3 regions of the Sphingomonas sp. STIS6.2 genome follow, and region 1 is predicted to be linked to each of the others. Evidence: riboswitches for the same ligand, from Rfam matches in the RefSeq annotation. Region 1 holds a riboswitch; each other region holds the start of a gene.
The links. A riboswitch is a leader RNA that binds a small molecule or an ion and turns the genes downstream of it on or off. The one in region 1 is predicted to bind cobalamin.
Positions count from the first base shown of each region.

Region 2: another riboswitch for cobalamin. It lies ahead of sphst_RS17205 (DUF1636 domain-containing protein); the one in region 1 lies ahead of sphst_RS06345 (TonB-dependent receptor).
Region 3: another riboswitch for cobalamin. It lies ahead of sphst_RS17230 (TonB-dependent receptor plug domain-containing protein); the one in region 1 lies ahead of sphst_RS06345 (TonB-dependent receptor).

Region 1 is NZ_JPDP02000041.1:26,213-33,743, forward strand. It holds gene sphst_RS06340 (hypothetical protein) at 1-58, opposite strand, end outside; gene sphst_RS06345 (TonB-dependent receptor) at 186-2,357, opposite strand; cobalamin riboswitch at 2,526-2,764, opposite strand; gene sphst_RS06350 (catalase) at 2,985-4,685, shown strand; gene sphst_RS06355 (ankyrin repeat domain-containing protein) at 4,756-5,328, shown strand; gene sphst_RS06360 (hypothetical protein) at 5,422-5,631, shown strand; gene sphst_RS06365 (glycoside hydrolase family 127 protein) at 5,773-7,531, shown strand, end outside.
Region 2 is NZ_JPDP02000159.1:516,006-523,536, reverse strand. It holds gene sphst_RS17215 (FecCD family ABC transporter permease) at 16-1,011, shown strand; gene sphst_RS17210 (ABC transporter ATP-binding protein) at 1,005-1,790, shown strand; cobalamin riboswitch at 1,812-1,998, shown strand; gene sphst_RS17205 (DUF1636 domain-containing protein) at 2,096-2,512, shown strand; gene cobT (nicotinate-nucleotide--dimethylbenzimidazole phosphoribosyltransferase) at 2,509-3,522, shown strand; gene sphst_RS17195 (histidine phosphatase family protein) at 3,519-4,097, shown strand; gene cobS (adenosylcobinamide-GDP ribazoletransferase) at 4,094-4,810, shown strand; gene sphst_RS17185 (cobyric acid synthase) at 4,778-6,268, opposite strand; gene cbiB (adenosylcobinamide-phosphate synthase CbiB) at 6,256-7,194, opposite strand; gene sphst_RS17175 (aminotransferase class I/II-fold pyridoxal phosphate-dependent enzyme) at 7,187-7,531, opposite strand, start outside.
Region 3 is NZ_JPDP02000159.1:525,794-533,324, reverse strand. It holds gene sphst_RS17260 (isovaleryl-CoA dehydrogenase) at 1-632, shown strand, start outside; gene sphst_RS17255 (carboxyl transferase domain-containing protein) at 664-2,265, shown strand; gene sphst_RS17250 (nuclear transport factor 2 family protein) at 2,270-2,755, shown strand; gene sphst_RS17245 (acetyl/propionyl/methylcrotonyl-CoA carboxylase subunit alpha) at 2,752-4,587, shown strand; gene sphst_RS17240 (MaoC family dehydratase) at 4,587-5,039, shown strand; gene sphst_RS17235 (HpcH/HpaI aldolase/citrate lyase family protein) at 5,036-5,860, shown strand; cobalamin riboswitch at 5,919-6,151, shown strand; gene sphst_RS17230 (TonB-dependent receptor plug domain-containing protein) at 6,334-7,531, shown strand, end outside.

The DNA of each region.
Region 1 (7,531 bases):
CGAGCGTGGGCGGCACGGGACGCAGGGTAAACAGCTCGGAAGCCCGGTAAAACGGCATGCGCAATGTCTCCTCATGGGGTGGCCATGCGGCTTAGGCGGGCGCGCGCGCGAACGGCTATCCGGGGTTTTCCCGGGGGGCGACATCGCCGGCGGCCCGTCCCAAGGGCTGCCGGCCGCGGGGCGCGCTAGAAGCCGACGCGAAGCGAGAAGTCGACCGCGCGGGGACGGCCGAGGACCCATTGCTGGTTGTTGTACGTGCTGATCGCTGAGTCCCGGTCGAACAAATTGTAGCCGTGGATATCGACCGCCAGGCGCGGCGTTACCGCGTACGATAGCGTGGCATCGACCATGGTGTAGCTGGGGACGCGGAAGCTGTTCGCATTGTCTGAATAGCGTCGTCCAACGTAGCGCAGCCCGGCGCGTGCTTGGAGCGCACGCGTCGCGTTCCAGCGCAGCCAGAGATTGGCGAGCCTCTCGGGCACGTCCGGCGGGGTATTGCCGTCAAAGCGCGTGCCGCCGGAGACGAAGTCGTCGAACGTCGCGTCGAGCACGCTGCCGTTCGCATCGATGCCGACACCGTACGGCAGATCGAGCGATACCGCGGCCTCGATACCCTTGGCCGATCGCTGGCCGACCTGCTCGACCGGGCTCGTCGGGGTCAGCTGTGCCAGCAAGCGCTTCTTGACGATGCGGTAGGCGGCGAGGGTGGCGGTGCCGCGACCGTCGAGGAACACGGCCTTCGCGCCGACCTCGACCTGGTCGCCAACCGCGTTGCTGAACTGCACCTGCCCGGTCGAATAGGTCGTCAGCGTCCCCAGCGGGTCCACGCCGGTGGCATATTGCGCATAGAGCGACACCGTCGGGATAGGCTGATAGACGCTTCCGACCCGCCAGGTCAGATTGTGCAGCCGCTTGTCGAGCACGAACGTCTCGGTGCCGGCGCCGCCCGGATAGTCGATCGACCAGCGGCGTATCGTGTCGCGCTCGTAGCGCACGCCACCGACGATCGAGACGTGCGTGCCGAGCTTCAGCCGGTCCTCGGCAAAGACCGCATATTCGGTGGTCCGCGTCCGATAGCGCGGTGCGATCCCCTGGGTGTCGACGATCAGACTGGGATCGAACGCGAAGGGATCGACCTCCGAAACCTGCGGGTCAGACCCGAAATTGTGGGAGTAGGTCAGTTTGATGAGGTTGACGTCGAAGCCCATGACAAGGTCATTGCCGACGCCATCGGCAATCTGTGTTCGGAGCGTCACGCTGCCCTGATCGCCCCATTGCGTCTGATCGTGGACGATGCCGGTCATGTCGGTGCGCAGGATGCCGCCCGGCGTGCCGGTGTTGCCGCTGCCGTTGGCGCAGACGCCGTCCGCGGCGATCCAGCAATAGGTTTCGAGATTGAGCCAGGAGCGTTTGGAGGTGAGGCGATAGGCCTGGTTGCTGACGGTGACCGCATCGCTCGGCGTCCAGTCAACCTGCAGGCTGGTGCGGTTGTCGCGGTATCGGATAGAGCCGTCGCGTGTGTTGTAGTTGCGTTCCCGGATGCGGTCGTCGAGCCGACCGTCGATCAGCGGTGTGCCGAAATAGCGCATCGGCTTCTGGTCGCCATAATCGTCCCGCACGGTGACGACGAGCGTGTCGGTCGGCGCCCAGCGCAGCGTGCCCGACACGGCATGGCTGCGCGACTGGCCGCGATCGACATAGCCGTCCGATCGGCGATAGCTGCCGTCGATGCGGTAAGAGAGGCGCTCGGTGATCGGCCCCCCTGCGCCTGCCGCGAGATGGAAGCTGTCCTGCGAGCCATAGCCGATCTCGCCCTCCACGTGCGTCTGCTGCGTATCGGGTTTGCGCATCACGACATTCACCGCGCCGCCCAGTGCGCCCTGGCCGTAGAGCACCGAGGCCGGGCCGCTCAGGATGTCGATCCGCTCGACCATCCACGGATCGGTCGGAAAGGTGATCGTGCCGGCCGCCGGGAACAGCCTGATGCCGTCGATGAGCTGGAGCACGGATCCCTGACCGCTGAAGCCCCGCGCGGCGAGCGCGGTACCGCCATTGCCGGGATTGCCCGCATTGCTGATGCCCGGTGCGCGGCTCGTCGCGTCGATCACCGACAGGTCGCCGCGCGCGCGGATCGTGGCGCCGTCGATGACCGAGATCGTCGCGGGAGTCTCGAGCGGCGTGAGGCCTAGGCGGCTGCCGGTCCCATTCGGCGTGGTGAGCGTGTCCTGGGCATGTTGTCCGACGATCAGGATGTCCTTGGTATCGGGATCCGGAACGGACTGGGCGTGGACTTGTGCTGCGAAGACAGGCGACAGAATAGCCCCCGCGAGCGCGAGGCGAGACAATAGGAACGGCATTACGGTAATCCCCCGGGCGTCTGGCGAACCCGGCAGGGACCTCCCGCGAACGGCCGACATCCGCGCCAGCCGGACGCGATTGCGACCGGCACGCATGCCCGTGCGGTCCCCACCGCACACGTCGTCGCTCGACGGAGTACCGTGCCGCGGCCACCCCCTGGGCCAGGCAAGAGCGACCAGACGCCGGCAGGTCTCCTGGCTCACGGGTCCTCGCACGATGCACGGCCTTCCCAGGCCCTCATGACGAAACGTCTGGCCCAGTGGCTGCCCCTTCCTTTGCAGGAAGAAGCGAAATGCATCTCGCTCGCCGCTTACAGTTGCAGGGACAGCCTCGGCTTCAGGTGGCGAACCACCCTCACCGCGTTCCCTATTAAGCCCCTTTCGGGGCACCGACGCGATCATGCCGCCCTGCTCGGATCGAACAGGTCAGCGGCGCCGGTCTATCCCGGTCAGGATCGTTCGGCAATCGTCCGGCGAGCGGCGCGATGGCGGCTCGATCGTCCCGCTCGATTGCTGTGATCCAGAAGCTCCGTTTGGCGCGATGCGCGTCCTCGATCAGGAGGCGGCGGTGCCGCACGCTCTGTGCGGAAATGCCACGCTGATGGCATGCAGGATTAAGGGATCGAGATGAAGAACGTGAAGAGCCGTCAGGCCGTGACGGCGATGCTGCTGGCTGCGACATCGGCTGGTGCCATGATTCAGCCGGTCGCCGCGCAGACGGTGGCGCCGGCCGAGACGCAGGCGGAAACCCGCATGACGACCGCGGCGGCACCGTCCAGCGCCGGCAAGCCCGCGCTGGCGCAGGCCGGGGTTGCCGGCACCGTCGAAGCCAAGGGTGATTCAGCCAGTGTCGCCGCGCCGCAGATGACCCGCGACAATGGTGCGCCGATCGGCGAGAACCGCCACTCGAAGGCGGCGGGCGACCTTGGCCCCGTCCTGCTCGAGGACACGACGCTGATCGAGAAGCTCGCACGCTTCGACCGTGAGCGCGTGCCCGAGCGCGTCGTCCATGCCCGCGGAACCGGTGCCCACGGCGTGTTCACCGCGACCGCGGACATTTCGAGCATCACCGGTGCATCCTTGTTCATGCCCGGCAAGCAGACGCCGGTGTTCGTCCGCTTCTCGACCGTGATCCACCCCTCGGGCAGCCCCGAGGGCATGCGGGATCCGCGCGGCTTTGCGACCAAATTCTATACCGATCAGGGCAATTGGGATCTGGTCGGCAACAACCTGCCGATCTTCTTCATCCGCGACGCGATCCAGTTTCCGGACATGATCCACGCGCTCAAGCCCTCGCCGGTGACGAACAAGCAGGACCCCAATCGCTTCTTCGACTTCTTCTCGGCCACGCCCGAGGCGACCAACATGCTCGCGCATGTCTATTCGAACCTCGGTACGCCGGCATCCTACCGGACAATGGACGGCAACGGCGTCCATGCCTTCAAGCTGGTGAATGCCAAGGGTGAAACGGTGTTCGCCAAGTTCCGCTGGATCAGCCGCCAGGGCGTGCGCAACCTGAACGGCGCGCAGGTGGCGACCGCGACATGGAACTACCTGACCGATGATCTCTATGGCGAGATCGGCAAGGGCAACTTCCCCGTCTGGGACCTGATGGTGCAGACGATGTCGGCGTCGGCGTTCGCCAAGCTCGACTATAATCCGTTCGACGATACCAAGGAATGGCTGGGCGTGCCGTTCCGCAAGATCGGCGAGATGACGCTCAACAAGGTGCCGACCAACTTCTTCGACTATACCGAGCAGTCGGCGTTCGCACCGGCCAACCTCGTGCCGGGGATCGAGGCGTCGCCGGACCGGATGCTGCAGGGGCGGCTGTTTTCCTATTCGGACACGCAGCGCTATCGCATCGGCGCCAATGCGATGCAGTTGCCGGTCAATCGTCCGCTCGCGAGCGTCGTCAACAATTACCAGGACGGCCAGCTCGACCACGCCAACCGCGCGTCCGACGTGAATTATTTCCCGGCGGCGACCGCGGCAAAGTCGACCGATGCCCGCTTCCGCGCCGCGCCCTATGGCATCGACGCGACCGTCGATGCGAAGCCGATCGCCAAGACCAACAACTTCGCCCAGGCGGGCGAATTCTACCGGGCGCTGAAGCCGCAGGACAAGGCGGATCTGGTGACCAACCTGGCGGGTGATCTCAATGTCGTGACGTCGGCGCGGACGAAGACGATCATGGTCAGCTACTTCTACCAGGCGGACAAGGACTTCGGCACGCGCCTGGCAACCGCGGTGAACGTGCCGATCGCCGACGTGTCGCGCGCGGTGGCGGACTATCGCGCCGCCAACCCGGGCCAGGGCGCCCGCTGATCCCGGGGCAGGGGGTGCGCGACGGCGCGCGCTTCCTGCCATGGCAGACTTCAAGGAATCGAGACCGACGATGCTGACTTATCTTGCCGCGCTGCTCGCCGCAGCCGGTCCACAGGCCGCTGCGACCGAGCGACGCACGCCCCCTGCGGTCGCGGCCTTGCCATCACCCGAGCGTCGCCAGCAGCTGCTGTTCGAGGCGGCCCGGCTCGGCCGCACGGACATGATCGATCCGCTGCTCAAGGCCGGCGCCGACATCAATGCCTATGACGAGCGCGGTTTCACGCCCCTGATCCTGGCGGCGTATAACGGACAGCTTGCCACCGTGGACGCGCTGATCGGCAAGGGCGCCGACGCCTGCCGTCCGGATCGCGACCAGGGCAACAGCGCGCAGATGGGTGTCGCGTTCAAGGGCGAGGATGCGATCGCGGCACGGCTGCTGAAGGCAGGGTGCGACGTGAACGCGCGCAATCATGCCGGGCAGACCGCGCTGATGATGGCGTCGCTGTTCAATCGGCGGGCGCAGGTCGAGCTGTTGCTGGCGGCGGGTGCGGACCGGACGATCCAGGATGCGGCGGGACGATCGGCAGGTTCGGTCGCGGCCGGGCAGGGCAACGCCGCGATGGCGGAACGCGTGAAGCGCTGACGCAAGTCTTCGGGCGTCCCGGGTGCCGCAGCGGGCCGTGTCGCTGCCGTTCCGCATTGACGCGGCGCGGCATCCGGGGCCATCGCGTTGGCCATGACCAAGAGCAAGGGACGCACCGGCGCACACGCGCGCGCCAATATCCAGCCTGCGCCGACAGCCGCCGAGCTCGACGCAGCCAAGCACGAGGCCGTCCAGATCGAGGGGCGGCTCGCCGGCCTCGCGGCCGGGCATCCGTCGGTCAAGATATGGAAGGCCCGCCTCCGAGCCGCGCAGGCGGTGATCGCTCGCGCGCCGCGCGACTGAGACGCTCACGCTAGTGCGGCCGGGTCTGGATCACGGCGCACCGATGTTCACGATCACACCGTCAGCAGATGTCAGTCGCGGGATTTACTCCGACAAGTGAAGCCGATAGCCTGTGTCTAAAGACGTGGCTGGGAGAGTGACATGGGTTGGACGCGTCGCGGTGCGCTAGGCGCGGGGATCGCACTGGGGGCGGTGCCGCCATTCGCCCTGGCGGCGGCGGATGCAACCTCGGCAGCGACCCCCTTTCCGCTGTCGCAGGTGCGGTTGCGGCCGTCGATCTTCCTGACGTCGGTGCAGGCGAACCAGCGCTATCTGCTGTCGCTCGATGCGAACCGTCTGCTGCACAATTTCCATGCCGGGGCAGGGTTGCCGACCAAGGGCGAAGTCTATGGCGGATGGGAGTCGCGCGGGATCGCCGGGCATTCGCTCGGCCATTATCTCAGCGCGCTGTCGCTGGTCTATGCGCAGACGGGGGACCAGCAATTCCGTGACCGCGCGGCCTATATCGTCGCCGAACTCAAGGCGATCCAGCGGAAGCAGGGGGATGGCTATGCAGGCGGGACGACCGTCGAGCGCGACGGCAAGACCGTCGATGGCAAGGTCGTGTACGAGGAGCTGCGCAAGCGGGAGATCCGGTCGACCGGGTTCAGCCTGAATGAAGGGTGGGTGCCGCTGTACACCTATCACAAGGTCATGGCGGGCGTGCTCGACGCGCACCGGCATGCCGGGCTTGCCGATGGTTTGGCCGTCGCAATCGGGCTCGGGACCTATCTCGGCACGATCCTGGAAGGACTGAGCGACGTCCAGGTGCAGGACATCCTGCGGACCGAGCATGGCGGGCTGACCGAATCCTATGCCGAGCTGTACACGCGAACCGGCAATCGCCGCTGGCTGACGCTTGCCGAACGGTTGCGGCATCACGCGATCGTCGACCCGCTCAGGGACGCGCAAGACGACCTCGCGGGTCACCACGCCAACACCCAGATCCCGAAGATCGTGGGGGAGGCGCGGCTGCATGAGCTGACCGGCGATACCGACCATGCCAGGGCCGCCCGGTCGTTCTGGACGATCGTGACGCGCGACCACAGCTATGTCATCGGCGGCAATTCGGACCACGAGCATTTCGGCGAGCCGCGCAAGCTTGCCCAGCGGCTCGACCAGCAGACGTGCGAGGCGTGCAACAGCTACAACATGCTGCGCCTGACCCGGCATCTCTATGGCTGGACCGGCGATGCGCGCTATTTCGACTTTTACGAGCGCGCGCATCTCAACCACATCATGAGTCAGCAGCACCCCGACACGGGGATGTTCACCTATTTCACTGCGCTGGCGCCGGGCATGGGGCGCGTGCATTCGAGCCCGACCGAGGATTTCTGGTGCTGCGTCGGGTCGGGCATGGAAAGCCATTCGAAGCATGGCGAGAGCATCTACTGGAAGCGCGGCGATGCGGTTGCGATCAACCTCTATTATGCTTCCACGCTGGATGCCCCCGAGGCGAAACTCGACATCGATACGCAATTCCCGCTCGGCGACACGGTGCGGATCGCGGTCAGGACGGCACCACGGATGCTGGCGCTCCGCGTGCCCGGCTGGTGCGCCGCGCCGCTGTTGCAGGTGAACGGCAGAACGGCCGGCGTGCGCGACGGCGGCTATCTGCTGCTGACCGGGCTCAAGGCGGGCGACTGGATCGCCTTGTCGCTGCCCATGCCGTTGCGCGTCGAAGCGATGCCCGACGATCCCAGGCTGATCGCGTTCCTCAGCGGCCCGCTGGTCCTGGCCGCCGATATGGGCGCGAAGGACGGTCGGTCCGACGGGCCGGACCCCGCGCTCGTCACCGACCGGACGGAACCCGTGCTGGCGGCGGCAGGCGGGTTGCACCGGTATCGACTGGGCGGGCAGG
Region 2 (7,531 bases), on a different contig from region 1:
GTGGGATCTGGCACTATGGAACGCGTGACGCGTGCGCGATTGGTCGGTGGCCTCGCGCTGCTTGCGCTGCTGGCCGGCGCCGCGTCGGTCGCGGTGGGTAGCGCGGCGATCCCGCTGGCGCATGTCGTGCGGGCGCTCAGCGGGCAGGGCGATCCGATCGAACGCGCGATCCTGTTCGAACTTCGGCTGCCGCGCGCGATCCTAGGGCTCGCGGTCGGCGCGATGCTGGGGCTGTCGGGTGCTGCGCTGCAGGGATTCCTGCGCAATCCGCTGGCCGAGCCATCGGTGCTGGGCGCGTCGAACGGCGCATCGCTGGGCGCGGTGATCGCGCTGTATTTCGGGCTGGCGGAGCTTCATCCGGCGATGCTGCCGATCGTGGCGATCGCCGGGGCGTTCGCGGCGCTGGGGTTGCTGTTCGTGCTGGCGGCCGGGTCGCAAAGCGCCTTGTCACTGATCCTCGCGGGGATTGCGGTTGGAACGCTGGCCGTCGCGGGGGTCAGTCTGGCGCTGAACCTGTCCCCCAACCCGTTTGCAGCGATGGAGATCATGACCTGGTTGCTCGGGTCGCTCGAAGACCGGTCGTTCAGCCATGTCGCGCTGGCGCTGCCCTGTATCGCGCTCGGCATGGTGCTGGTCGCCTGGGACGGCCATGCGCTCGACGCGCTGACGCTCGGCGAGGATGGCGCACGCGCGCTAGGCGTCGATCTGCGTCGGACGCGCATGCGGATGCTGGTCGGGGTGGCGATCGGGGTCGGCGGGGCGGTTGCGGTATCGGGCGCGATCGGGTTCATCGGCCTGATCGTCCCGCATCTCGTCCGGCCGATGACCGATCGTTCGCCATCGGCGATCCTGCTCCCCTCCGCACTGGGCGGGGCCGCGTTGCTCACTTTCGCCGACGTACTGGTCCGGGTGATCCCGACGTCGAACGAACTCAAGCTCGGGGTCGTCACCGCGTTTCTCGGTGTGCCGGTGTTCCTCGTCCACCTCATCCGCGAGCGGCGGCTATGGTAGCCCTCTCCGCGGACCGCCTCAGCGTCCGCCGTGCAGGGCGGGTCGTGGTCGACGATGTCAGTTTCTCGGCAGAGGGCGGCGCGCTCATCGGGATCGTCGGCCCCAATGGGGCGGGCAAATCGACGCTGGTCCAGGCGCTTCTCGGGCTGGTTCCCGCTACTGGAGATATCCTGCTCGACGGGGTTCCGCTGGCGGAGCGCTCGCGACGTGAGATCGCGCGGACGGTCGCGTATCTGCCGCAGGGTCAAAGTCTTCATTGGCCGCTGAGCGTCGAACGTCTCGTCGCGCTGGGCCGCTTGCCCCATCTCGCACCGCTGTCGCGCATTTCTCAGCAGGATCGTGATGCGATTGCCCGTGCGATGGCAGCGGCGGACGTGACCATGCTTGCGGCGCGTGTCGCGACCGAGATTTCGGGGGGCGAGCGGGCCCGCGTCCTGCTGGCAAGGGCGCTGGCGGTGGAGGCGCCGGCGCTGATCGTCGACGAGCCACTCGCGTCGCTCGATCCCGCGCATCAGATCGCAGTCATGGAGATCCTGCGGGCGCAGGCCGCGCGGGGTGTCCTGGTGATCGCCGTCCTGCATGATCTGGGGCTCGCCGCACGCTATTGCGATCGCATCCTCGTGCTAGACGCGGGCCGGCTCGTCGCCGACGGCGCGCCGTCGGCAGTGCTGACGCCGGCGCGGCTGCGTGAGACCTATGGTGTTCGGGCGTGGTTCGGATCGATCGAGGGCGTACCGGTCGTGGTACCGCTGACGCGTGACAGCGCGCAGGGCGATTGACCCGGGCCGCTCGCCCGGCCTATCCCTCTGACCGCGACAGGTTCCCCGGCGACGGGGATGAAAAGGGAACGGGAGAACCCCGGCTGCCCCTGCAACTGTAAGCGGCGAGCCATCGTGCCATCATGCCATTGGGATCCCGGTCCCGAGAAGGCGGCGCGAAGGGCTGTGACCCGTGAGCCAGGAGACCTGCCCGTCGCGGTCGTCTTTCGTCCGGCCAGGGTGCGCCGAGCGGACGGGGGTAAACCCGCGCGACGACATAACCAGCCTGCGGCTTGTGCCGCGGGCGCGTATGTCATGGGGTTTCAATGCCAAATCTACTGGTTCCCGCCGAAGACGGGGCGGCCGTCGTCGCCTGCAGCACCTGCCGCGCTTCCACCGATGCGAAGGACGATGCCGAGGGCATGCGGGGCGGTGCAAGACTCGTCGCAGCATTGCAGGCGGTCCAGGCGAGTGATCCGCGCTATGCCGGGATTGCGGTGCAGGCGATGCCGTGCCTGTTCGCCTGCCAGGACTTCTGCACCATCCATGTTCGTGGGCCCGCGAAGATCGGCTATGTGCTGGGGCGCTTCACGCCGGATGAGGAGGCTGCGCGAGCGATCCTCGATTATGCCGTGCTGCATGCGGAGAGTGCGGAGGGGCAGGTGCCGTTTCGGCAGTGGCCCGCCGGGATCAAGGGGCATTTCATCACCCGGACGCCCCCCGCCGGCTATGTCGCGCAGTGAGGCAGTTCCCGACGGTCGCGGCGTTCGACGCGGCGCTGGGGGCTCTTCCTGCGGCAGACGAAGCCGCGCGAGGGGCCGCATCGCTGCGGCAAACACAGTTGACCAAGCCACCGGGATCGCTTGGCCGACTTGAAGACCTCGCGGTCTTCATGGCGGGCTGGCAGGGGCGCGAGCGGCCGCGGTTCGAGCGTGCGCGGGCGGCGATTTTCGCCGGAAATCACGGCGTTGCGGTGCACGGGGTGAGCGCTTTCCCGGTCTCCGTGACCGCACAGATGGTCGAGAATTTCCGTCGTGGGGGCGCGGCGATCAATGCGCTGGCGGATGCCGTCGGGCTCGAGCTGATCATCGCCGACATCGATCTGGAAACCCCCACGGCGGATTTCACGACGGCACCGGCGATGGACGAAGCCGCGTGTCTCGCCGCACTCAACATCGGTGCCGACGTCGTCGTGCCGGGGCTCGACATGCTTGTCGTGGGTGAGATGGGGATCGGGAATTCCACGTCGGCCGCAGCACTGTGTCTGCGCAGTTACGGCGGAACCGCCGCGGACTGGGTTGGCCCGGGGACGGGGGTTGATGTGGCGGGAATCGCGCGGAAAATCGCGGTGGTCGAGGCGGGGATTGGGCGGCATGATGATTTCCCGCGTACGCCGTTCGAGACGTTGCGGCGGGTGGGGGGGCGTGAAATCGTCGCGATCGCCGGCGCGGTGGTGGCGGCGCGGCTGGCGGGGGTGCCGGTGGTGCTCGACGGATTCATTTCGTCGGCGGCGATCGCACCGATTGCGGCGGCGTATCCTGGCATCACAGAGCACTGCATTGCGGGGCATTGTTCGGCCGAACCAGGGCATGAGCGGTTGCTCGCCGCGCTGAAACTCGAGCCTTTACTGAGACTTGGGATGCGGTTGGGGGAGGGAAGCGGGGCGGCGGTTGCGGTGGGAGTGATCCGGTCGGCGTTGGCGGCGCATGACGGGATGGCGACGTTTGCCGAGGCGGGGGTGTCGGTGGCGTGAGTGCGCCGTTCCTGCTCCACCTGCTGCGGCATGGCGCGCCTGAACTAACCGGGCGGATGCTGGGGCGGACCGATAGTCCGGTCACGGCGGAGGGAATGGCGGCCTGTATGGCTCGGGTAAAACCGCTGAATTTCAAGAAGATCGTCTGTTCTGATCTCATGCGATCGCAGGCTGTTGCGGATGCGATCGGGCGGGAGCGGGGGCTGGCTCCAACGACCGATGCGCGGTGGCGGGAGCTGGATTTCGGGGATTGGGACGGGCTGGCTGCGGCGGAGATCGACGCTGCGGCGTTGCAGCGGTTCTGGGACGATCCGGATGGTGCACCGCCGCCGGGTGGGGAACGGTGGAGCAATCTGGTCGCAAGAGTTACCGATGCGATAGAAGATCTTACACCCGAAACCTCATTGATCGTAACACATGGCGGGGCGATCCGTGCGGCGCTGAAAACGCTGTGCGAGTTCGGCCAGCGCGAGCTCTGGGCATTCGATTTGCCTTATGCGGCGCTGATTAGTTTGCGGATCTGGCCGGACCGGACGGCGCAGATCGTGGCGCTGCAGACTGATCCGGTTTCGTGAAGCGGCTGGTCGTCGCCTTCGGCTTTTTGACGCGCGTGCCGATGCCGCAAGTCGCTGCGAACGCTGAGGATTTTGCCGCCGCGATCCGGTGGTACCCGGTCGTCGGGGCGTGCATCGGGGTGGTCGTCGCGGCGGCGGGGTGGGTCGGCGCGCAGGTCGATCCGTGGACCGGTGCGCTCGCCGCGCTGACTATTTGGGTAGCGATTACAGGGGCTTTGCACTTGGATGGGCTGGCGGATCTGGCGGACGGGCTGGGTGCCGCGCATGGCGACCGCGACCGGCTGATCGCGGTGATGGCGGATCCGCATATCGGCAGCTTCGGTGTTGTGATGATCGCGCTGCAACTCCTTGCAAAACTTGTCTTATTGCATGCCGTTTCGAGTCAGGGATGGGCGGTCGTGATTCTCGTCCCGATGCTCGCGCGGATCGGGCCGTTATGCTGGGCGCGGTGGGTGCCGCTGCTCCGGGAGGGCGGGCTGGGAGGGATGGTGGCAGGGAAGATCAGGGTGCACGATCTGGTCTTTTGGGGGTGCGTAACAGGGTGTTTAGGGGTGCCTGTGCATGCCGTTGCAGGGGCCCCTGCACTGATCGCGGTATTCGGCTGGTGGCTGATCCGGCGGGTCGGCGGCGTTTCAGGCGATTGCCACGGTGCGGGGATCGAATTCGTCGAGACCGGGATGCTAGTCGCGCTCGCCATTGCCGGCCGCGTCTGAGCCCGCGAGCTTCGACAGCGCGATCAGCGCATCGATATCGAGATGGCGTTCGAGCGTTTCGGCAATCGCATCGAGCGCGGCGTCGATCGACGCCGCATGGTCGGGCCCTACCGCACCGACCCCGAGCCGGCTGAGCCACGCGCGGCGCTGATCCGCGAGGCCGAGCAGGCCGTGGACATAGCTGCCGGAGACGAGCCCGTCGGGGCTGACCGCGCCGTCGCGGCGGCCATCGTCGCGGGTCGTGAGCGCGCGCGCGGTGTCGGGGCCGGTGGTTTCGCCGATATGGATCTCATAGCCGTCGAACCGTGCGCCGATCGCGGTGCCGGCGACGCGCTCGAGCGTCTTGGCGGGGGACAGGATCGTCGCGACGTCGAGCAGGCCGAGCCCGGGGGCGATACCGGCGGGCCCCTCCAGCCCGTCCGGATCGGCGATGCTGCGACCGAGCATCTGATAGCCGCCGCAAAGCCCGAGCACCGGGCGGCCGCGACGGCGATGCGCGTGGATGTCGATGTCCCAGCCCTGCGCGCGGAGAAAGGCGAGGTCGGGGATCGTCGCCTTGGAGCCCGCGAGGATGATCATGTCGGCGTCGGGGATCGGTTCGCCGGGCGGGACCATGACCAACGTGACGCCGGGGTCGAGCCGCAGCGGATCGAGATCGTCGAAATTGGCGATGCGCGGGGTGATCGGACAGGCGATGACGACCTGGCCGTCCTGCCGGTCGTGACCGGGGCGGCGTTCGAGTATGACCGCATCCTCGCTCGGCAGGCGGGCGGCCTCGGGAAGCCAGGGGATGACGCCATAGCCGCGCCAGCCCGACCGCGCCTCGATCGCGCGATAGCCGTCGTCGAACAGCGCGGGGTCGCCGCGAAACTTGTTGACGAGGAAGCCGTGGATCATCGCGGCGTCGGCGGGATCGATCACCGCACGCGTGCCGACGAGCGAGGCGATGACGCCGCCCCGGTCGATATCGCCGATCAGGATGACGGGGACGCCGGCGGCGCGCGCGAAGCCCATATTTGCGATGTCGGCGGCGCGCAGGTTGATCTCGGCGGGGCTGCCCGCGCCCTCGACGACGACGATGTCCGCCTGCGCGCGGAGCCGGTGATAGCTGGCGAGCACGTCGTCCATCAGCCCCGCGCGCCCCTCGCGCCAGCGGCTGGCGCGCAGGATGCCGCGGACCTTGCCGTGGACGACGAGCTGCGAGCTGCGGTCGCCCTGCGGTTTGAGCAGGACGGGGTTCATGTCGGTGGTCGCAGCGGTGCGCGCAGCGATCGCCTGGGTCGCCTGGGCGCGGCCGATCTCGCCGCCATCGGCGGTGACGGCGGCGTTGTTCGACATGTTCTGCGGCTTGAAGGGGCGGACGGCGAGCCCGCGATTGGCGAGCGCGCGGCAGAGGCCGGCGACGAGCACCGACTTGCCGACGTCCGAGCCGGTGCCCTGGAGCATCACCGCACCCACAGCAGCGCCCCCGTGACGATCCAGAGTAGCAGGCAGGCGCGGCGATAGACCTGGAGCGCGCGGGCGATGTCGGCGGCGGTGGCGGCGGGGTGACCGCTGCCGATCCAGGGCTTGAGCTGGGTGACGCCGTCATAGCTGACCGGACCGGCGAGGCGGAGGTCGAGCACGCCCGCCATCGCCGCTTCGGGCCAGCCGGCATTGGGCGAGGCGTGTTTGCGCGCGTCGCGCCGCATCACGCGCCAGCCGCCGGGACCGGCGAGGCACAGCAAGGCGCCGCTGATCCGCGCGGGGATCCAGTTGGCGAGATCGTCGATCCGTGCCGAGGCCCAGCCGAACGCGCACCAGCGTGGCTCGCGGTGGCCGATCAGGCTGTCGGCAGTGTTGATCGCCTTGTAAATCCAGAGCCCGGGAAGCCCGCCGATCAGCAGCCAGAAGAGCGGCGCGACGATGCCGTCGCAGAAGCTCTCGGCAAGGCTTTCGATTCCGGCGCGGGCGATGCCGGCGGAGTCGAGCCGGTCGGTGTCGCGACCGACGATCCGGCCGACCGCGATCCGCGCACCTTGCACGTCGCCCTTGCCGAGCGCGGCGGCGATCGGGGCGACGTGATCGTTGAGGCTGCGCTGCGCGAGACCGGGGGCGGCGAGGAGGCCGATGCCGAGCCAGGCATAGCCGCCGAGATAGGTCGCGAACAGCCAGGTCGCGCCCCAGGCGATCCCGCCCGTCACCGCGAGCGTGATCGCGAGCGTCGCGACCCCGGCGATGCGGCGCGTCGCGTCGGGCCATGAGGGACGGTTGAGCGCCTTTTCGAGGCTGCCGATGATCGCGGCGATCGCGCCGACGGGATGACCGATCCGGCGGTAGAGCCGTTCCGGCCAGCCGAACGCGGCGTCGAGCGCGAGGGCGATGAGCGCGACGGGATCAGCCATGCGCGAGCGCCGTGTCGAGACGCGCCAGCGCGGCCGCGTCGGCGGGGACACCGAGACGGAGCCAGCGGGGGTCATAGGCGAAGGGGCGGGTCAGGATGCCCGCCATATTCAGGCGCTCGAACAAGGGTTTGGCGTCGTTTGATACGATGAGCCGGAAGAGCGGGCAGGCGCCCGTCGCGGCGAGCCCGTGGCGGAGAAGCACCGCGTCGAGCGCGGCTGCACGGGTGACGAGCTGTGTGCGCGTGGTCTCGATCCAGGCTCGGTCGGCATAGGCGGCGGTGCCGATCGCGAGCGCGGTGGCGGAGATCGGCCAGCTGCCCAGACGGTCGCGGACCCG
Region 3 (7,531 bases), on a different contig from region 1:
GATCGAAGGGGATCACCGCCTTCCTGATCGAGAAGGACATGCCGGGTTTCGCGATCGGGCAGAAGATCGACAAGATGGGCATGCGGGGCTCCCCGACTGCCGAGCTCGTCTTCACCGATTGCCACGTGCCGTTCGACGCGGTGATGGGACCGGAGAATGGCGGCGTCGGCGTGCTGATGTCGGGCCTCGACTATGAGCGCGCGGTGCTCGCGGGCATTCAGCTCGGCATCATGCAGGCCTGTCTCGACGTGGTCATCCCCTATGTCCGCGAACGCAGGCAGTTCGGGACCGCGATCGGCCAGTTCCAGCTGATCCAGGCGAAGGTCGCCGACATGTATGTCGCGCTGAGTTCCGCACGTGCCTATGTCTATGCCGTCGCGCGGTCCTGCGATGCGGGCAAGACGACGCGGTTCGACGCAGCGGGCGCGATCCTGCTGGCGAGCGAGAGCGCGGTGAAGGTCTCGCTGGAATCGATCCAGGCTCTGGGTGGCGCGGGCTATACCAAGGACTGGCCGGTCGAGCGTTTCATGCGCGACGCCAAGCTGCTCGACATCGGCGCGGGAACAAACGAGATCCGCCGGATGCTGATCGGACGCGAACTTATCGGTGCCGCGCCCAAGGTGATGCAATGAGCGTGCGGATCAGGTCGCGGCGGGGTGAACGGTGAGCGGTCCCGTCCTCGATACGAAGCTTTCGGTCGACGCCGAGACGTTCCAGGCGAATGCGGCGCACAACCGCGCACTCGCCCAGCGCCTGCGCGACGACGTTGCGCGCGTCGCGCTCGGCGGGGACGTCCGGTCGCGCGACCGGCACGTTGCGCGTGGCAAGCTGCTGCCGCGCGACCGGGTCGAGCGCTTGCTCGATCCGGGTTCGCCGTTTCTCGAGATCGGCCAACTTGTTGCCAATGGCCTGTATGACGACGCGGTCCCCGGCGCGGGAGTGATTGCGGGGATCGGCCGCGTGGCCGGGCGGCAGTGCATGATTTTGTGCAATGATGCGACGGTGAAGGGAGGGACCTATTTCCCGCTGACTGTCAAGAAACATCTGCGAGCGCAGGAAATCGCACAGGAAAATCGTCTGCCGTGCATCTATCTCGTCGATAGTGGCGGAGCGAACCTGCCCCATCAGGCGGAGGTGTTTCCCGATCGCGAGCATTTCGGCCGGATTTTCTACAACCAGGCGCAGATGTCGGCGCTGGGGATACCGCAGATCGCGTGTGTGATGGGGAGCTGCACTGCGGGCGGCGCCTATGTCCCGGCAATGTCCGACGAGACGATCATCGTCCGCGGGCAGGGCACGATCTTCCTCGCTGGGCCGCCGCTGGTCAAGGCGGCGACGGGCGAGGTGATTTCCGCGGAGGACCTCGGCGGCGCGGACACGCATGGACGGCGGTCGGGCGTCGTCGATCATGTCGCCGAATCGGACGACCACGCGCTGACGATCGTTCGCGACATCGTCTCGACCTTGCCGCCACAGGTCCCTGTCACGGTGAACCAGCAACCGGCCCGCCCGCCGAAATACGCGGCCGAGGGACTTTACGGTGTCGTGCCGTCGGATGTGCGCGCACCCTATGACGTTCACGAAGTGATCGCACGACTGGTCGATGGCAGCGAATTCCATGCATTTAAGGCGCTCTATGGTACCTCGCTGGTGTGCGGGTTCGCGCATATCCACGGGCTCCCCGTCGCAATCCTCGCCAATAACGGCGTCCTGTTCAGCGAAAGCGCACAGAAGGGGGCGCATTTCATCGAGCTCGCCTGCCAGCGCAAGGTACCGCTGCTGTTCCTCCAGAACATCTCGGGCTTCATGGTCGGCGGGAAGTATGAGGCGGAAGGCATTGCCAAACATGGTGCAAAGCTCGTGACGGCAGTCGCGACCGCGACCGTGCCGAAGATAACGGTGCTGATCGGCGGCAGTTTCGGCGCCGGCAATTACGGCATGTGCGGACGCGCCTATTCGCCACGCTTTCTGTTCAGCTGGCCGAACAGCCGGATCAGCGTGATGGGCGGCGAACAGGCGGCCTCGGTCCTCGCCACCGTTCACCGCGACGCGGACGACTGGACGGCGGAGGAGGCCGAAGCGTTCAAGGCGCCGGTTCGTCAGAAATATGAGGACGAGGGGAATCCCTGGTACGCGACCGCGCGGCTGTGGGACGACGGGATCATCGATCCCGCGCAGACCCGCGACGTGCTCGGCCTCGCGCTCGCCGCGACGCTCAACGCTCCCATCGCCGAACGCCCCGCGTTCGGTGTGTTCAGGATGTAAGCCGATGATCCTGCTATCGTTTCTGCTGGCCGCGGGTCAGGTCACACCGGTCCAGCCGATCGTCAAGGGCACCGGCTTGCCGCCAGTCGTGGTGACCGAGGAGGCTGGCGTCATGGTGCCGATCGACGCGATGTTCGCTGCGTTGGCCACCCGCGATGGCCAGGCACTGCTCGCACAGGTACGCCCCGAGGGGGGTGCTACGGCAGTGGAAGAAATGGCCGACGGCACGCGCATCATCCGCCGGACCGGCTGGTCCGACTTCGCCGCCCGTCTGAAGCCCGGACCGGAGCGATATGCGGAACGCCTGACGGATCCCGCCGTGGATATCGATGGCGATATCGCGATGGTATGGTCGCCCTATGTCTTCACCATCGACGGCCGGGTCGCGTATTGCGGGACCGACCATTTCGACATGGTGCGCGACGCGGGCCGGTGGAAGATCCTCAACATCACTTGGTCTAAGCGGACCACCGGATGCCCCGCGCAATGATCGAATCACTGCTCATCGCCAATCGTGGCGAGATCGCCTGCCGCATCATCCGCACAGCTCGGGCGTTGGGAATCCGCACGATCGCGGTCTATTCCGATGCCGATGCGGGCGCGCTGCATGTCCGGCACGCGGACGAGGCGGTGCATATCGGTGCGAGCCCGGCGCGCGAGAGCTATCTGGTCGGAGAGCAGATCATCGCCGCCGCGCTCGCCACCGGCGCTGAGGCTATTCATCCGGGGTACGGGTTCCTGTCCGAGAATGCGGACTTCGCGCAGGCCGTGCTTGATGCAGGGATCCTGTGGGTTGGCCCCGATCCCGACAGCATCCGCGCGATGGGGCTGAAGGATGCCGCGAAGCAGCGAATGATGGCGGCCGGGGTCCCGGTGACGCCAGGCTATCTGGGGGAAGACCAGTCGCCTGATAGGCTCCAGCGTGAGGCGGATGCCATCGGCTACCCGGTCCTGATCAAGGCCGTCGCCGGCGGCGGCGGCAAGGGTATGCGCCGCGTCGACGCGTCCGCCGACTTTGCCGACGCGCTCGCTTCGTGCCAGCGCGAAGCTTCCGCATCCTTCGGCAATACCGACGTGCTGATCGAGAAATATATCCTCTCGCCGCGGCATATCGAGGTGCAGGTGTTCGGCGATCGTCAGGGCAACGTCGTCCATCTGTTCGAACGCGACTGTTCGTTGCAGCGCCGGCATCAGAAGGTGATCGAGGAGGCCCCGGCGCCCGGCATGGATGATGCGACGCGCGCGGCGATCTGCGCGGCGGCGGTGCGCGCGGCACAGGCCGTGAACTATGTCGGCGCGGGTACGATCGAGTTCATCGCCGATGCGAGCGAAGGCCTGCGCGCCGATCGGATCTGGTTCATGGAAATGAACACCCGGTTGCAGGTCGAGCATCCCGTCACCGAGGAAATCACCGGACAGGACCTTGTCGAGTGGCAGCTGCGGATTGCCAGCGGCGAGGCGTTGCCGCTGCAGCAGCATGATCTTGCGATCCGCGGCTGGGCGATCGAGGCGCGGCTTTATGCGGAGGATCCCGCCAAGGGTTTCCTGCCGTCGATCGGGCGGCTCGAGGCGTTCGATCTGGGTGATGCGGCGCGGGTCGATACGGGCGTCGAACAGGGGGCAGACATATCGCCCTATTATGACCCGATGATCGCCAAGGTGATTGCCTGGGGCGACACGCGTGAAGCCGCGCGCGAGACGTTGGCGGAGGCGCTGGACAAGGCGGTCGTCTGGCCGGTCCGGTCGAATGCGGGCTTTCTCGTCCAGGCGCTCGACCATCCGGAATTTGTCGCGGGAACGCTCGATACCGGGCTGATCGCCCGCGAAGGTGCGGCGCTGATGCCCCCGGCGCAGCCTAGCGAGGAAGCGCTGATCGAGGCCGCGCGCGCGCTCGTGCGCGTCGAACCGATGGCGGGCTTTCGCCTCAACGCGGGACCTTTGAAGACGGCGCGGTTCCTGCTCGACGACGACACCGTGACGATCGATCTCGACGGTCGCGGCGTCCATGAACCGGTCGATGCCACCCTCGTTTCCGATGCCGGGCAGACCTGGCAGTTGCGGCCTTGGCGTGCGTCTGGCGCGGCGATGGGGGCGGCAGCGGACGGCGCTATCTTGTCACCGATGCCGGGACGGATCATCGCGGTCGACGTGGCGGCCGGGGACCGTGTCGCAAAGGGGCAGAAGCTCGTGACGCTGGAGGCGATGAAGATGGAGCATTCGCTCGTCGCGCCGTTCGACGGGACGGTTGCCGAACTGACCGCGATCGAAGGCGGGCAGGTGAGCGATGGCATGGTGCTCGCACGTATCGAGAAGGATGATTGATGGCCGGCCGCTATTTCGACCAATGGGCGATCGGCGACCGGATCGTCCATGAGATCCGCCGCACCGTCACGGAGACGGACAACCTCCTGTTTTCGACGATGACGCACAACCCGCAGCCGCTGCACCTCGATGCGGAGGCGGCGAAGGCGAGCGAATTCGGGCAGATCCTCGTCAACGGCACCTTCACGTTCGCGCTGATGGTGGGATTGTCGGTCGGCGACACGACGCTCGGAACGCTCGTCGCCAATCTCGGTTACGATAAGCTCGTGCATCCGAAACCCGTCTTCATCGGCGACACGATGCGCGCCGAGACCGAGGTCGTCGAACTCAAGCCCAGCCGGTCACGCTCGAACGCCGGGATCGTCACATTCATGCACCAGCTGATCAACCAGCGTGACGAGATCGTCTGTCGGTGCCTCCGCTCGGCACTGCTGTTGCGGACGCCGGCATGAGGTTGCGCTCGCTGCTGTTCGTGCCCGCAGACCGGCCCGAGCGTTTTGCGAAGGCCGCAGCGAGCGGGGCCGATGCCATCATCCTCGATCTGGAGGACTCGGTCGCGCTCTCCCGCAAGGCCGTTGCCCGCGAGGCGGTCCGGGCCGCGTTGCAGGACCACACCGACGTCGTGCGGATAGTCCGGATCAATCCCGTCGACTCCGGGTGGCTGGACGACGATCTCGCTGCCGCGAGGGGCGCCGATGCGATCATGCTGCCCAAGGCGACCGGACCCGCGACCGTCCTCGCACTGGTCGAGGCTTATGGCGATGACTGTCCGCCGATCCTGCCGATCGCGACCGAAGTGCCCGCCGCGATCTTCACACTGGGCGAATATGCGCGGGTCAACGACCGGTTATGCGGCCTGACCTGGGGCGCCGAAGACCTGCCCGCGGCGATCGGCGCGGCGGCCAGTCGGGAGGACGACGGATCCTATACCGAACCCTATAAGCTCGTACGATCGCTGCTGCTGTTCGGCGCCCATGCGGCGGACGTCGCGGCGATCGAGACGGTCTATCCCGCAATCGCGGACATTGACGGGCTGGCAGCCTATGCCGCGCGCGGCAGCCGTGACGGCTTTACCGGCATGATGGCGATTCATCCGTCGCAGGTCGCCACGATCAACGCCGCGTTCACGCCGGATGCGGCGACCGTTGCACATGCGCACGCCGTCGTCGCTGCGTTTGCGGCGGCTCCCGAGGCGGGCGCGCTGCAGCTTGATGGGCGGATGATCGATGCGCCGCACTTACGTCAGGCGCGGGCGATCCTCGCGCGACTCTAGGCCCATTGGCGGCAGGAAATTTCTGCGCTACCGTCGCCCTGCGAAACCGGTGAAGGCCGGGGTCGCAGATCGCGTCGGTGCCCCTCGGGGCTTCAAAGGGAATGCGGTGCGGGAGACGGTCCTCCTCATGCCGCGGCTGTCCCTGCAACTGTAAGCGGTGAGTGCGGTGCGCATGTCCCTTCATCACGGGGGGACGACCACTAGGCCTGAGCGCAAGCGCAGGGCCCGGGAAGGTCGCGTACCGGGCGTCGACCCGTGAGCCAGGAGACCTGCCGGCGCTCGGTCGCTCTTGCCATGGTCCAGGGGATGACCGCGGCACGGTACTCCGTCTGAGCGACGAACCATGCGGCGGGGGCCGCATCGGTGCGCGTGGCGGGTGCGGTTCGGCGTACACCCCAAGCGTTGCGCCGGCTGTCCGTAGCATCGGACGGCAGGCCCCGGCCGGTCGCTCGTGACGCCGGGGGTATCGTTTCATGACCAGAATTTTCGTTTCGCTTGTGGCGCTCGCCACCGCCACGGCCTTTGCATCGCCGGCCGCGGCCGAGCCTGATCCGGTTACTGCGGCGACGGGCGAGGCGGCAGGGGGCGGCGCCGAGCTGGTGATCACCGCATCGCGATCGGGGGACGCGGTTCCCGCCGATCAGCTCGGGGCGTCGGTGACGGTGCTCGACGCCGCCACGCTCGACCAGCGGCAGACCCGGATCGTGTCCGACGTGCTGCGCGACGTTCCCGGACTGGCGGTCAGCCGGACCGGCGCGGTCGGGGGGACGACGCAGGTCCGGATCCGCGGATCGGAGGGCAATCACGTGCTCGTGCTGATCGACGGGATCGAAGTGTCCGATCCCTATCAGGGCGAATATGACTTCGGCACGCTGATTGCCGACGAGGCGGCACGGGTCGAGGTGCTGCGCGGCCAGCAATCGGCGCTGTACGGGTCCGACGCGATCGGCGGCGTCATCCAGTATCTCACGCTGAGCGGCGCGGAGGCCCCGGGCGTATCACTACGGGCCGAAGGGGGATCGTTCGGCACGTTTTCGGGAGGCGCCCGGGTCGCGGGCGTAGCGCGCAATCTCGATTACGCGCTATCGAGCTCGACCTACCTCACCGACGGCACGCCGACCGCACGGGGCGGATCGCGCGACATCGGCGCGAAGAGCGTCGGCGCGACGGGCAAGCTCAGCTGGTCGCCGACCGACACGCTGAAGGTCACGGGCGTCGGGCGCTACAGCTATACCGATGCCGACAGCAACGACACGGCATTGAGCGGCCCGCAGTTCGGCACGATCGTCGATACGCCAGGCGCGCGCAGCACGGTCGAGGCATATTACGGGCTGGTTCGCGCCGAACTCGCGCTGGCGGATGGCCGGTGGACGAATGCGCTCAGCGGCCAGTTTGCCGATACGACACGCCGGGCGCTGGTCGACGATGCCTTGAGCTTCGGCAACAAGGGACGCCGGTACAAGGGATCGTTCGAAAGCGCCTTCCGGTTCGGCACCGATCGCATCCGGCATCGGCTGACCGCCGCAGTCGATGTCGAGCGTGAGGAATTTCAGACGCTTAGTCCGGTCCCTTCGGAGTTCGTCTTCACAGGGCGGCGGCACACCGACAATGTCGGGATCGTCGGACAGTATGACGTCGTGATCGACGACGCGCTAGCGATCGGCGGATCGG